Regions from separate parts of the Sorangium sp. So ce119 genome, predicted to be linked through region 2. Evidence: riboswitches for the same ligand, from Rfam matches in the RefSeq annotation. Region 2 holds a riboswitch; the other holds the start of a gene.
What was found. Region 2 has a riboswitch for cobalamin ahead of WME76_RS47610 (TonB-dependent receptor). Riboswitches for the same ligand answer to the same signal wherever they lie in the genome.
Positions count from the first base shown of each region.

Region 1: linked by a shared signal. The riboswitch ahead of WME76_RS01670 (energy-coupling factor ABC transporter permease) and the one ahead of WME76_RS47610 (TonB-dependent receptor) in region 2 are both predicted to bind cobalamin.

Region 1 is NZ_CP150310.1:415,202-422,638, forward strand. It holds gene WME76_RS01650 (CbiX/SirB N-terminal domain-containing protein) at 1-714, opposite strand, end outside; gene WME76_RS01655 (energy-coupling factor ABC transporter ATP-binding protein) at 690-1,538, opposite strand; gene WME76_RS01660 (CbiQ family ECF transporter T component) at 1,535-2,296, opposite strand; gene WME76_RS01665 (hypothetical protein) at 2,286-2,666, opposite strand; gene WME76_RS01670 (energy-coupling factor ABC transporter permease) at 2,663-3,340, opposite strand; cobalamin riboswitch at 3,473-3,678, opposite strand; gene WME76_RS01675 (enoyl-CoA hydratase/isomerase family protein) at 4,610-5,437, opposite strand; gene WME76_RS01680 (3-hydroxyacyl-CoA dehydrogenase family protein) at 6,023-6,913, opposite strand; gene WME76_RS01685 (tetratricopeptide repeat protein) at 7,158-7,437, shown strand, end outside.
Region 2 is NZ_CP150311.1:861,655-869,091, forward strand. It holds gene WME76_RS47610 (TonB-dependent receptor) at 1-1,184, opposite strand, end outside; cobalamin riboswitch at 1,421-1,627, opposite strand; gene typA (translational GTPase TypA) at 1,742-3,628, shown strand; gene WME76_RS47620 (hypothetical protein) at 3,700-4,260, shown strand; gene WME76_RS47625 (LysR family transcriptional regulator) at 4,273-5,190, opposite strand; gene WME76_RS47630 (haloacid dehalogenase type II) at 5,367-6,185, shown strand; gene WME76_RS47635 (hypothetical protein) at 6,330-6,935, opposite strand.

The DNA.
Region 1 (7,437 bases), on a different replicon from region 2:
GCCGGACAGCGCGCTCGATCGGCCGAGGTGCGGCGCGAGCGACGCGCGGATCCACGGGTACGTCGCCGAGAAGCGATCGACCTGCTCGGCGAGCTTGGTCATGAGCCGCCCGGCGAAGAGGAAGTAGGGGACGACCACGACGCGCTCGGGCCGCTGGCGCGCGACGCGCTCCAGCGTCTCCTCGACCGAGGGCCGGGTGATGCCGATGAACGTCGGCTCGACGAGCTGGAGCCCCCGGCCCTCGCCGATGAGCCGCGCCATCTTGCAGAAGTCGCCGTTCGCGTCCGGGTCGCTGGCCCCGCGCCCCACCACGACGAGCGCCGTGCGGGCGCGCGCCGCCGGATCCTCCGGCAGCACGGACGCCGCCCGCTCGAAGGCGATCTCCGCGAGCGCCGGGTGCACGCCGAGGGGCCGCGCCGCGGAGAAGCGCACGCCCGGGAAGGCGGTCCGCGCCTGCTCGAGCGCGAGCGGGATGTCGTTCTTCACGTGCCCCGCCGCGAACAGGAAGAGCGGCACGACGGCCACCCGGGACACCTGCGCCGCGAGCGCCGCGAGCGCGTCGGCGAGGTGCGGCGTCGCGAGCTCGATGTACCCGTGCTGCACGACGATCCCGGGCCGCGCCGCGCGGTGCTCGGCCACGAGCGCCTCGAACTCGGCGTTCGACGCGGCGTCGCGGCTGCCGTGGCCGATCAGCAGGAGCCCTTCGTCATGCATGCGAGCGCCTCCTCCAGGGTGAGCGGAAGTCCTGCGCGGCCGCGCGGCTCGGCCGACGTCATCCGGGTCCAGAGCTCCGCGACCCACGGCCGCCTGAGCCGCGCCCGCGCGAGGAGCTCCCCCCGCGCGAACACCTCCCGCGGCGGCCCGTCCGCGAGCACCTGCCCGTCGCCGAGCAGGACCGCGCGCGTGGCGAAGAGCGGCACGAGATCGACCGCGTGCGTCGCGGTCACGAGCGTGGTCCCCTGCTGCTCCGAGAGCGCGCGCAGCGTCCGGCACAGGGCGAGCTCGCCTTCGGGGTCGAGCCCCGCGGTCGGCTCGTCGAGCAGCAGGACGCGCGGCTGCATCGCGAGCATCCCGGCGATGCACGCGCGCTTGCGCTCGCCGAAGCTCAGCGCCTCGATCGCGCGATCGGCGAGGTGCGCGATCTGCACGGCGGAGAGCGCCGCCTCCGCGCGGCGCCGCGCCTCGGGGGCGGGCAGGCCGAGGTTCCGCGGGCCGAACAGGACGTCGTCGAGGAGGGTCGCGCCGAGGAGCTGGTCGTCCGGGTCCTGGAGCACGAGCGCGGCGCCCGCGGCGACAGCGTCCGACGGCGAGCCCACGCGGCGGCCCGCGATCTCGACGCCGCCGCCGGGCGCGGGGAGGAGCCCGACGAGCGCGCGGAGCAGCGCGGTCTTGCCGGCGCCGTTGCCGCCGAGCACCGCCACGGACTCGCCCTCGGCGACGTCGAGGCGCACGTCGCGCAGCACGGCCGCGCCGCCGCGGTAGCCGATCGCCGGGGCGCGCAGCGCGATCGCCGGGGGGCGCAGCGCGATCGCGCTCACCCCGCGCCTCCCGCGGCCACGCAGAGCGTCAGCGCCAGGGCGGCGGCGGCGGCGAACGCGAGGTTCGCTGCGGGCGCGCTCGCGCGGCGGTCGGCGACCGGGAGCTTCCCCCGGTAGCCGCGGAGCTGCATCGCGACGGCGGCGTGCTCGGAGCGCTCCAGCGTCCGGAGCGCCACGACGCCGGCGACCGCGCCGGCCGAGCGCGCGGCGGCGGCCGGCCGCGTGAACCCGCCGCGGAGGGCGGCGGCGCTCCACGCGCTGTCGGCCGCGCGCTGCAGCACGCCGGCGAAGCGCCGCGCCAGCGCGAGCAGCTCGACGAGCGCCGCGGGCGCGCCGAGCCCGGCCAGGGCCGCCTCGATCTCGGCGGGGGCGGCCGCGCGGGAGAGCCACTTGAGCACCGCGGCCGCCGCGAGGACGCGCGCGCCGATCGCCGCGGCGCGGCGGGCGCCCTCGCGCGTGAGCGCGTCGAGCGGGAACGCCGCGCCGGCGAGCAGCGGCTCGCCCGGGGTGAGCGCGAGCGCGAGCGCCGCCGCGACGCCGCCGATCCACGCGGCGGGCGCGAAGGCGCGGAGGATGGCGCCCGCGGTCAGGCCCTGGAGCCGGAGGGCCGTGCAGGCGAGGACGAGCAGCGCGGCCGGCGTCCAGGGCGAGCGCGCGCCCGCGGCGACGCAGCACGCCGCCACGGCGGCCCCGAGGCGGAGCCGGGCGTCCACGTCGCGGAGCCGGCCGCGGGGCGGCGCGGGCGGGTCACTCCGCACGGAGCTCGTCGCCGCCGGCCTTCGCGGCGGGCTGATCGGCGCGCTCCACGAAGAGCACGCGCGAGAAGTAGCCGACGGCGAAGCCGGCGAGGAGCCCTGCCCAGAGGAACGCGAAGAGGAGGAGGTCGCCCTCCAGGCCAGCGAAGAGCGGCCCCGTGTCGTGGCGCCCCGCGTCCTCGGCGACGCGGCGGACAACGGCCTCGTCGACGCCGTCCCAGGACGCGTCGCCGCACCCGGCGAGCCAGAGCGCCGCGGCGAGCGGCAGCGCGGCGAGCGGCAGCGCGGCGGTGAGCCGGAGCGCCGCGGCGAGCGGCAGCGCGGCGCGCCAGAGCGCCGCGGCCGGCCGGTGCAGCCTCGGCGGACGGGTCACGACGCCCCCGCGGCGAGCGGGACGACCCGGAGCCGCTCCAGGATGTCGGGCCGCCGGGAGCGCAGGAAGACGAGGGCCCCGGCGGTCATGGCGCCCTCGAGGAGGCCGAGCGGGAGCTGGGTGGGGACGAAGGCGAGCGCGACGGCCGTGAACATGGACGTCACCGACCCCTCGCCGGCGAGCCCGAGGGCGAGCTCGAGCGCCGTCGTCGCGTACGTCGCCCAGTCCGACGTCACGCCGGCGAGGAACCCCGCGACCCACAGGTTCGCGCCGCAGCGCCGCGCGAGCCGGAAGGCGAGGTACCCGGTGAAGGCGCCCGCGATGCCCATCGACGCGACGTCGGCGCCGAGCGTGGTGAGCCCGCCGTGCGCGAGGAAGAGGGCCTGGATGAGGAGCGCCACCACGGTGACGAGGACGGTCATCCAGGGCCCGATGAGCACCGCGGCGAGCCCGGTGCCGCACGGGTGGGAGCACGTCCCCGCGGTCGGCACCGGCACGGGCATGCACGAGATCGCGAAGACGGCGGCGGCGACGAGGCCGACGAACGGCTTGTAGAAGGCGTCCTGCTGGGTGCGCTGCCGGAGCAGGTGGAGGGCGATCGCGACGAAGGGCAGGGCGAGCGCGTTCCAGACCGCGCACCACCCGAGCGGCAGGACGCCCTCCGCGAGGTGCATCGCGGCCGCGGGCCTCACGGCGAGCGATGCGGCCAGGAACGCGGTAAAGAGGACGACGGGGCGGCCGGGAAGACCGATGTTGGCGCTCCGGGTGAAGTCCGCACCCGAACGCCACGAAGACGTGCGCAAGCTGCACCTCGTGGGACTCGGGTAGGTCTCCCGGCTCATGGGTTCGGGGAGCTGTTCGAGCTCCCGGCGCTGCGTCCACCTTCCCGGGTCTCTTCAGGAGGCCCAGTGGTCTTCGGATGCAGCTCCCCATTCACGGTGGCGGGACCGCGCCGGATTCGCACCGGCTTCCCTGTTATGCCCCTGAGGGCACCCGAGGAAACAGATTGTCAGATGGATGCTCGGTAGTCCCGTTTCGCGCCCGGCGTCAAGGAGGTCGCGCCGCGCCCTCGCCGTCCAGCCCGCCCTGTGCCGTCCTGGCCCTCGTCCGAGGGGCCGGCGCTCTTCGCCGTGGCTCGCCGTGCTCGCCTCCCGCGTCGCGCCTCACGTGCCCGCGAGCGGACGGTCCGGTGCCGCCGTGGTGCGCCGCGCGCGCGATGTTCCGCCCGCCGAGCAGCCAGGCGGCGTCAGGGAGCGAGCTTCTCCTTATCCATCAACGCATTGCTGGAGGCCGAGAAATTGACCGAGACGCACGACCGGGGCCGATTGGTCACTTTCTGGCCTTCGTGCTTCCGTGGTAAACACACTTTACTTTCCACGCGCCTGGACGCTGCTCGCCCGGCGCCCGCCTGGGAATGCGTTCACAGGGGGTTTCTTGCGGGTTCGGTCGTGAGCGCCGCTACGTTTCTCGTCGCAGGGCGCTTGGTTCGTCCTGGCTCTTTACTTACATGAGCCGACGTCCAGCGCCTGCCGTGCTGCGTCGTGCCGAGCGCGGATTGACGAGGCGAGCGGGCTTTGGTGCTCTCTCTTCTCGGGACCCGAAGAGCTCGTCGCGTCGAATGCTGTCTCGTATGGATGGGTATGCCCGGCTCGGACGTGCATTCCATGAATTCGGGCGTGCGCGCGTGGTCGCCCGGCTGCCTTCGTGGCGTGAGCGATTCGCGCACCGGCGCGCACGCCTTGCACTTTGTTATCGACAGCGGGCTCTCGGGTGCCACACTCTGGTCACCGCATGCGCGCCGGCGCAGCCCCCCAGCCCGGAGCGCATGCGGTCTTTCTTGTACGCCGCGGCGGACGGTTGGTGTTCCGGCGCGGTTCCCCCGCCGCGCTCATGTTGGGTCCCCCCTCCGGCATGATGCGCGGTCTTTTTTTATGCGCTGTTCGTCACTTCCCGGTGAATGCGGCCTGCGATTTCGACAGGAACGCTTTCATTCCGATTTTCTGGTCCTCGCTGCCGAAGAGGGCGGCGAACGCCTGGGCTTCCAGCTCGTTGGCGGCGGCGAGGTCGAGGCTCTCGCCGCGCAGGAGGACGCGCTTGGCGGCGGCGACGGCGAGCGGCCCGCGCGAGGCGATCTTGAGGGCGGTCTCGCGGGCGCGCGCGAGGAGCTCGGCGGCCGGGAAGACGGCGTTGACGAGCCCGATGGCGAGCGCCTGTTCGGCGGTGATCATGTCTCCTGAATAGACGAGCTCGCGGGCCCGGCCGACGCCGACCCGGCGCAGCAATCGCTGGGTCCCGCCGAACCCCGGGATGACGCCCAGGTTCACCTCGGGTTGCCCGAGCCTGGCGCCTTCCGCCGCGTAGATGAAGTCGCACGCGAGGGCGAGCTCGCACCCGCCGCCCAGCGCGAAGCCGTTCACGGCGGCGATCACCGGGAACGGCGCCGTTTCGATGAGGTCGGCGAGCCGGTGTCCCGCGTCCGCGAACCGCTTCGCGGCGATGCTGTTCATGGCCGCCATCTCGGCGATATCGGCGCCCGCGACGAACGCCTTGCCGGCCCCGGTGAGCACGGCCGCGCGGACCTCGTCGCCCTCGGCGGGCGCGAGGAGCTCCTGGAAGGCGGCGGTGAGGTCGCCGAGCACGGCGGGGTTCAGGGCGTTGAGCTTGTCGGGTCGCTGGATGGTCACGGTGGCGACGTGCCCCGCGCGCTCGACGGCGACGAACTGGAGGGCACCGCGAGCAGGGACCCCCGGCTGCTGTTCTTGAGCGGTCATGACCGGTGGTTAGCAGCGCGCCGCGCCGGGGGGAAGCGCGGCCGAGCGCCGCGGGAGGCGCCGTGATGTGCCCGCCCGGGGCTGCTATGCTGAGGACCGTGGCTGACGCGACGAGCGAGCGAGCCGGCGAGCCTGGTACCGCTGCTCATCGCTCCGAGGGCACGAGTCCTGGCGCGCGGAAGGCCCTTGTTTTTGGGCAGGAGGGGGCCCGTCAACCATTCTGCGGTACTGCCATCTCTGCTGGGACCGCTCGAATCTCGGCCACAGATCTTCCCCGACCGCGTCATCCGCTGATCTGGGGTGGCCGACGCAGTCATTGCCAACCCCCACCCCCCCACCGCCCCTCAGAGAGAGCCAGCGGGGGAGGGGGCGCCGCGCGGGGGGCCGGCGGGGTAGGGCCCCACAAACCCGAGCGCCGGCCCGCTCCTCGAGATGCCCTCCCGGACCGACCCACCCTCTCCCACGGCAATAGCCCCCCAAAAGGCGCGAGTTTGTGGGAGGGGCCCCCGCCGGCCCCCCGCGCGGCGCCCCCTCCCCCGCTGGCTCCGCTGCAGGATCCTACACCGCTGGCTCCGCTGCAGGATCCTACACCGCCCGCCCCGTCTTCTGCCCCTTGTCGTCGTACACGTAGAACCCCCGCCCGCTCTTCTTCCCGTACCACCCCGCCGCCACCAGGTTCCGCAGCAGCGTGGGCGCCCGGTACTTCGAGTCCCCGAACTCCCGGTGCAGCACCTCCGCGATCGACAGCACCGTGTCGAGCCCGATCAGGTCCGCCAGCTCGAGCGGCCCCATCGGATGGTTCAGCCCGAGCCGCGCCCCCGCGTCGATGTCCTCCGGCGTCGACAGCCCCTCCTGGAGCGCGAAGCACGCCTCGTTGAGGAACGGGATCAGCATCCGGTTCACGATGAACCCCGGCTGGTCCTTCGACGTGATCACCGTCTTGCCGAGCCCCACCGCGAGCGCCCGGACGGCCTCGTACGTCGCGTCCGACGTCTGCACCCCGCGGACGAGCTCGACCAGCTTCATCAGGGGCACCGGGTTCATGAAGTGCATGCCGATGACCAGCTCAGGCCGGCTGGTCACCGCCGCGAGCCGCGTGATCGAGATCGACGACGTGTTCGACGCCAGGATCGCCCCCTTCGGCATCGCCGCGTCGGCGAGCTTGAAAATGCCGCTCTTGACGTCGAAGCTCTCGGTCACCGCCTCGACCGCCAGGTCGATCTCCGACAGCCCGGCGATGCCGTCGGCCACCGCGACCCGGCCGAGGAGCGCCTCCCGCGCCTCGGCGGCCATCTTGCCCTTCTCCACCTGCTTCGCGAGGATCGCGGCGATCTGGGCCTTGCCCGACTCGGCCAGCGACCTAGAGACGTCGCACAGGACCACCTCGAGGCCCGCGGCCGCGGCGACCTGGGCGATGCCTCGCCCCATCTGGCCCGCGCCGATCACCCCGAAGCGCTTGATCGTCGTAGCTTCCATGGCCGCGGTTGATAGCCGAAGCCGCGCGCGCGGTGAACCGCCGATCCCGCCGATCCCGCGCCCCGCGGCCGGCGGACGTCCCCGGCGCAGAAGCGCGCGAAAGCTCCGCCCGCGCTTCCCGACCCGCGGGGGCGAGGATCCTTGAAACCGTGTCGTCCGCCCGGCTATCTTCGGCCGGCCCGTGAACGGACCGGACCGAATTCGCGAGGTCCGCGGAGAGACGATGAGCGTTGAGACGATTCGGATGGCCCTTGGGCGCCTGCAGGATGAGCCTGAAAACGAGGCGGCCTGGAACGAGCTCGCGGAGGGCGTGACCGCTCCGACCAGCAGCGCGGGCGCCGGGGACGTCGAGCGCCTGCTCGGCTCGGCGCGCGCGCGGCACGAGCAGCGGCACGAGTGGCAGGCCGTCGCCCGGCTCCTCGAGCTGGAGATCGCGCTCGCCGCCGGGAGCGCCGTCGAGGGCGCGATGCAGGCGGAGCTCGCCCGCGTCTACCACGAGGAGCTCATCGACGTGGACCGCGCCG
Region 2 (7,437 bases):
CGGCGCAGCCGGAGATCGGCGCCGCCGACGACGCGGTCGTCGTTCTGCTCGATCTGATCGCCGTGGACGGGGTCCTCGCTGAAGAACGTGAAGTTCGAGTACAGCGTGAAGCGGTAGCGAACGAGGTACGCCATCGCGCTCAGGTCGGCGTCCCGCCACGCCGTCGTGTACGCGAGGGAGGCCATGTGCCGCTCGGTCGCGCCGCCCTCGGTCGGGTCGACCGAGCCGAAGTGATCGATGCACGGCGGCTCGGACGCGGGCGGCGGCGGGCCCGGGTGGCCCTGCTCGCCCTCGCCGCACACGGCCCGCGCGGGGACCTGACCGGAGCCGTGCCAGGTCGACCCGTAGGACATCCACGTCATCTGGATCTTCCCGGTCGGGCTGAGATCGTGCGTCGCCTTCAGGACCACGTTGAAGCGCTCGAGCCGCTCGGGGCTGAGGAACGGCCCGTCGTTCCGGTAGACCTCCGCCGCCGCCACCGCGCGCCAGGCGTCGCCGAGATCCGGCGAGGCGATCACGAGGCCGCGCCGGATCCCGTACTGCCCCACGCTGAGCTGCGCGTGGCTCTCGTCGAGCTTCTCGGCGAAGCGGAGGTTGACGGCGCCCGCGGTGCCGAAATCGCCGATGCTCGCTGTATAAGGCCCCTTGGCGCCGTCGAGCCCCGTCACGAGCTCCGGGATCACGAAGTAGAGGTCGGTGAACCCGTGCCCGTGGCCGTGGCTGACCATGTTGACGGGGACGCCGTCGACGAAGAAGGCGACGTCCGTCCCGTGGTCCGCGTCGAACCCGCGGAGGAAGTACTGGTTCGCCTTGCCGCCGCCGGCGTGCTGCACGGCGAAGAGCCCCGGGACCGCCTCGACGATGTCGCCCGGCCGCAGCCTCGGCCTGAGCTCGAGCTCGCGGTGCCCGACGGAGACGCGCGAGGCGGCCTCGCTCCCCGGCCTCTCCGCGTGGACGGTGACCTCGATCGGCCCGCCGCCGTCCGTGGGCGTCCCCGCGTCGCCGTCGGGGGACGCGCCCGTGGCCGCCTCGGCGACCGCGGCCGCGTCGGCGACCGCGGGCGCCTCGGGGACCTCGCCCTCGGCGCGCGCGAGCGGCGCGGCGGCGAGCGAGGTGGAGAGCGCGGCGAGCAGGTGTCGTGAAAAGCAGCGTCCGTTCCGCTTCGTGATCGTCGCGCGCGGCATGCGCGTCCTCCTTCGGTGGCGGCGCGCAGGGCGGCTCCGGGCCGCTCGCGCCGAGCACCGCGAGGAGAAGAGGCCTGTCCGTCGCACACCGCGCCGGGCCGACCTCTCGCCCCCGCGGGCGAACGGGAGGTCGCGCGGGGGGCGGGTCGGACTCCGGGACGCGCGCGGACGGCTGCGGCGGCTCGGACCTCTCCGCCTCCCTCGAGGCTCCCAGGCCAAACCGGCGCCAGATGTCTCTCTATCGCCGGGCGATGGCAGGTCTTCGGGCTTGCGAGCGTCTCGGCCTTGCCGACTTCCTACTGTCCACCGCTTCCCAGCCCTCTCGGGCCAGTGCTCGTCGTGGAGGTCGTTCTCGCTTACCGCTGCGGGGCAGCCCCGGAATCTCACCGGGTTCCCTATTCAGCCTGGGCAAGGGCCCAGGCACCAACGCGGCGCGCACCCTATTGCGGCGCGGCTTCGGCTGTCAACGCTCCCGCTCACCCCGCTCGCTAACCCTGCCTCGCGCGCCCTGCGCGCGACGTCTGCCGCGCGGGCCGGACGTTCGGGCTCTGGCGAGGATGGGCTCGCTCCTCCGTGGGTCGCGTGCTACACGGCCGCCGCCGTATATGCCGCGTAACGATCTCCGCAACATCGCCATCGTCGCCCACGTCGACCACGGGAAGACGACCCTCGTCGATCACATGCTCCGCCAGTCCGGCGCCTTCCGAGAGAACGAGGTCGTGGCCGAGCGGGTCATGGACTCGAACGACCTCGAGCGAGAGCGCGGCATCACCATCCTCGCGAAGAACACCAGCATCCGGTACCGCGGGGTCAAGATCAACATCGTCGACACGCCCGGCCACTCCGACTTCGGCGGCGAGGTCGAGCGCACGCTGATGATGGCCGACGGGGCGCTGCTCCTCGTCGACGCCGCCGAGGGCCCGCTGCCGCAGACGCGGTTCGTGCTCTCGAAGTGCCTCCAGCGCGGCTTCCCGGTCATCGTCGTCATCAACAAGATCGACCGCAGCGACGCGCGCGCCCACGAGGTGCTCTCCGAGGTGTTCGACCTCTTCTGCGACCTCGAGGCGAGCGACCCGCAGCAGGACTTCGCGACGCTCTACGCCGTGGCGAAGTTCGGCCAGGCGAAGCGCGAGCTCGAGCACGAGGCCACGGACCTCCAGCCGCTCTTCGAGACCATCCTCGAGCGCGTCCCCGGCCCCTCGGGCGACCCCGACGGGCCGCTCCAGGTCATCGTCTGCAACACCACGCACGACGACTACGTGGGCCGGCTCGCGGTCGGCCGCGTGGTCCGCGGCACGGCCCGGTCCGGCGCTGACGTCGCGCTGCTCGGCGAGGGCGGGCAGTCGCGCGGCTACGTGAAGATGCTCTACGCCTACGAGGGGCTGAAGCGCGTCCCGGTCGAGAGCGCCGTCGCGGGCGAGGTGGTCGCGATCGCGGGGCTCGATTCGGTCACGATCGGCGACACGATCGCGGATCTCGGGCAGCCCGAGGCGCTGCCGCGGATCGTGGTCGAGGAGCCGACGATCAAGATGAAGATCGGCGTGAACACGTCGACGTTCGCCGGCAAGAGCAAGCAGTCGAAGTACCTGACGAGCCGCCACCTGAAGGAGCGGCTCGAGCGCGAGGCGATGAAGAACCTCGCGATCCGGGTGGAGCCGACCGAGGTGCCGGACACGTTCGTGGTGCTCGGCCGCGGCGAGCTCCAGCTCGCGATCCTGGTCGAGACGATGCGGCGCGAGGGGTACGAGATGCAGCTCTCGAACCCCGAGGTGGTGACGCGCGAGATCAACGGCGAGGTGATGGAGCCGATCGAGCTCGTGGTCGTCGACGTGCCGGACACCTACGTCGGCATCGTGACCGAGCGCCTCAGCGGCCGGCGCGGCCGGATGGTGAAGATGACGAACCCCGGCTTCGGGCGCGCCCGCCTCGAGTTCCGGGTCCCGTCGCGCGGGCTCATCGGCTTCCGCGGCGAGTTCCTGACCGCGACGCGCGGCACCGGCCTGCTCAACACGATGTTCGACGGCTGGGCGCCCTGGGGCGGCCCGATGATGCGCCGCCCGACGGGGGCCATCGTCGCCGATCGCGCCGGCGTGGCGACCCCGTACGCGCTGCACCACCTGCAGCCGCGCGGGATGTTCTTCATCGTCCCCGGCGTCGAGGTCTACGAGGGGATGATCATCGGCGAGCACAACCGGCCGAACGACACCGACGTCAACGTGATCAAGGAGAAGAAGCTGTCCAACGTGCGCAACCACGGCAAGGACGAGAACGTCCTCCTGGCGAGCCCGCGGCTGCTCACGATCGAGACGGCGATGGAGTGGATCGACGGCGACGAGCTGGTCGAGGTCACGCCCGACGCGGTGCGCGTCCGCAAGAAGGTGCTCGCGTGCAACCGCCGCGAGCGCCGCGAGGACGCGATCGAGCAGTCGCAGGCCGTGGAGTGATCGGCGGCGCGCGCGGCGTGATCGACGCGGCGCGCGCCCCGGCGCTGCCCGGGCCGGTGTAGACTCGCGGCATGAGAACGACGCTGCTTTCGGCCGGCCTGGCTTCGCTCGTCGCGCTCGCGGGGGCGGGCGCGTGCGGCGGGGGCGTCGTCGTCGACGGGTCCCCCGGGGGCGACGAGGGGTCCGGGGGCGCCAGCGCGACGGCGGGCGCCGCGTCGGGCCCGGCCGCCCCGTCGAGCGCGGGCGCGGGCCCGGTGACGACCACCGCGGTCGCGGGCCCGCAGTCGTCGAGCGCCGGCGGCGCCGATCCGGTCGAGGCGCAGATGGCCTCGTGCGGCGCCTTCTGCGCGCTGTTCGACCGCGCGTGCCCGTCGAACGGCTGCCGCGACGCCTGCGCGGAGCTGATCACCGCGCCGCGCCCGTGCAACGCGCTGACGGCGCCGTACTTCGACTGCATGAGCGCCGGCATCCAGATCTCGTCGATGACGTCCTGCGAGCAGATCGCGCGCTGGCTCGATCCGCTCTTCGAGTGCCTCGGCTCCAGCGCGTCCACGTGCGAGACGTCGTTCAAGGACGTCTGCTCGGAGGCCTTCAAGGACCACCGGGCGTGTCAGCTCGACGGCGCCCCGTAGCCCGGACGCTCGTCACCTGATGATCGGCCGCGGGCGCGGCTCGGGCCGGAGGGCGCGCCGCAGCGGGGCGAGCGCGTCGACGACGAACGCGACGAGCGCCTTCACGCGCGGCGCCGCGCGCGCGTCCCGGTGCACCCCGAGCCACAGCGCGCGCTCGGGCGGCGGTGAGGGCGGCGAGAGGAGGCGCAGGCCCGGCGTCGCGTCGCCCAGGTAGCGCGGCAGGCAGACGAGCCCGACGCCGGCGGCGCCCATCGTCGCCTGGGCCTCGCGGCCGTTGGTCCTGGCGGCGACGCGGGCCTTCCCGGCGACGGCGCTGAGCCACGGCAGGTCGGCGACGGCCGGCGGATCGTCGCTCATCGTGACGAGGGCGTGGCCCTCGCACTGCCGGTCGAAGTCCGGCGGGCCGCGCTCGGCGAGGTAGGTCTCCGACGCGTAGAGGCCGAACCCGATCCGCGCGACCTCGCGCTGGAACACCTCGTGGTGCTCGAACGGCGCGGGGCGGAGGGCGATGTCCGCTTCCCGCCGCGGGAGGCTCAGCCAGCGCGCGTCCGCGACGAGGTCGACGGAGATGGCGGGGTGCCGCGCGAGGAACGGGACGAGCAGCGGCCCGAGGACGCGCACGGCGAGCCACTCGGACGCCGTGACGCGCAGGTGGCCTCTCAGGCCCGCGTCGCGCCCGCCGGCGGCGAGCTCGGCGGCGAGGGCGCCCTGCTCCATGCGCTCGGCGTGCCCGAGCACGCTCTCGCCCGCGGCCGAGAGCGCGAATCCGGACGGCGAGCGCAGAAAGAGCTTTGCCGCGAGGCGCCGCTCGAACGCGTCGATGCGCCGCCCCACGGTCGGCTGCGTGACCTTCAGCGCGCGCGCGGCGGCGGAGAGGGTGCCGTGCCGCGCGACGGCGAGGAAGTAGCGCAGGTCGTCCCAGTCGAGCATGGCTCCGGCGCGCGGGGCGCTGCTGCCGGAGAGCGCTCCACGTCATGCAAGGATGCATGGCGAGTATACGGCGATGGCGGATCCCCGGGCAACGGCGGGGCGTGCATGCTCGGCGCGTGCTCTCGCGCTCCAGCGCTCTCGAAATGTTCAATTCCAATCACCCGATCGAGGCCCGCATGCTTTCACGTCGCCGTGAGTTTCTCGACCTCGTCGCCGGGGTCACCGCAACAGGCCTCCTGGGCTCGGCCCCGCTGGCCATGACCACCTCGTGCGCCGCGGAGGGCGGGCCGGCGCGGCCGCCGCCGGCGTCGCCCTCGAAGATCAGGGCCATCGCCTTCGACGCCTTTGCGGTCCTCGACCCGCGGCCGATCGCCGCGCTCGCGGAGGAGCTCTCCCCGGGCAACGGCGCTCTGCTGAGCGAGGCCTGGCGCACCCGTCAATTCGAGTACACGTGGCTCCGGGTCGCGTCGGGGAAGTACGCGGATTTCTGGCAGGTGACCGGGGATGCGCTGGTGTTCGCCGAGCGGCTGCTGGAGCTCGACCTCGGCGAGGAGAAGCGGGCGCGGCTCCTCGGGGCCTATCTCGATCTCAGGGCGTGGCCGGACGCGGCGCCGGCGCTGAGGTCGTTGAAGGCCGCGGGCGTCCGGCTCGCGTTCCTGTCGAACTTCACGCCGCGGATGCTCGACGCTGCCATCGAGAGCGCCGGCCTGGGAGGCCTGTTCGAGCACGTGCTCAGCACCGATCGGGCGAGGACGTACAAGCCGGATCCCCGCGCGTACCGGATGGCGCTCGACGCATTGGGCCACGAACGCGAGGAGATCCTGTTCGTGCCGTTCGCCGGCTGGGACGCCGCGGGCGCCCGGTGGTTCGGCTATCCGACGTTCTGGGTCAACCGCCTGGGCCTGCCGGCCGAGGAGCTCGGCGTGACCGCCGACGCCACGGGAGCGAGCCTGGCCGACCTGGTCGAGCTCGTGACAGCCACCCTCCCTGATTGAAGCGTGGCGGGGCTGATGCGAAAGGCAGCATGCATCAGGGCTGTCGCCGGCCTGCTCGCCGGCGCGACCACGCTGCGATCCGCGGCGACCGCGCCGTCCGTGGCGAGGACCAGGCCGCTCGGCAGGAGGACCGGTTGGGCCCGGCTAGCAGCCGGGGAGCGAGACGTCGACGTCGAGCAGCACGTCCGCGACCACCGTCGTCTCCTCGTCGGGACGACCGCTCACGCGGGCCTCGCTCGTGATCTTCATGCTCGGCGCCACCACGTAGGGCTTGAGATCCACGCCCTCGACCACATCCATCGACAGCTCGCGCGCGCCGCGCGGCACCTCGTCGAGCTTCGCGATGAGCACCCGCGGCTGCCCCTCCGTCTCGACGAAGAACGACGCGGAGCGCAGAAAATCGAAGCTCCCGCTCTCCGGGCTCTCGACGCGCAGCGTGAACGCCAGGATCTGCACCGAGTCCACGTCGTCCTTGGTGACACCCTGGTTCTCGAACTCCGCCGAGAGATCGATGCTCTGAAAAGCATCGAAGTCGAGCACGCCGAGGACGTCGTCGAGGATCGTCCCCGCCGGGACGACCGCCCTGCCGCCGACCTCCACGTCGATGTTGTCGAGGGAATCGCACATGGGCAGCGCGCACAGGCCGAGGATGGAAGCCGCGCGCGCGAGCGCCTCGCCGAGGGGACGCCGCCGGTCGCGCCGTGAGGTCCGCAGGATCGCAGGGACAGGTGATGAAGGCGAGCTCGTCATGGGGCGAGCGTAACGCATCTCCAGCCGATCATGCGCCCTGGCCGCAGGCGCTCGCGCGCGCTCGCCGCGGTCGCTCGGCTCCCCGCAGGTCTCCCCGATCCGCGCGACCTCTCGCTGGAGCACCTCGCGCCGCGCCCGCCGGCGGCGAGCTCGGCGGATTCCCCGGGCACGGCGGAGGGCGCATGCTCGGCGCGCGCTCTCGCGCTCGAAAGAACCCTCGGGCCGAATGGGACAATCGGCCCGAGGGGGGGTGCGTGTTCATGGCAGACCGCCCGGCGATTTACCTGCGATAGCCTGTCCACGACTGCTCGCTCCCGCCAGACACCTATATCCACGATACGGGTGAGATGGCCAGGCCGAACTGCACGCCATCAGCTCTTTTGACGTGAGTCTGGTCCTTGCGGGTGGCGCCCCGCGATTCTCAAGAATCAGATTCAGAGCGCCGATGCGAGACACTCCGCGTGACGCCGGAAAGCACGGCGGCGTACCTGGTCAGTCTCGC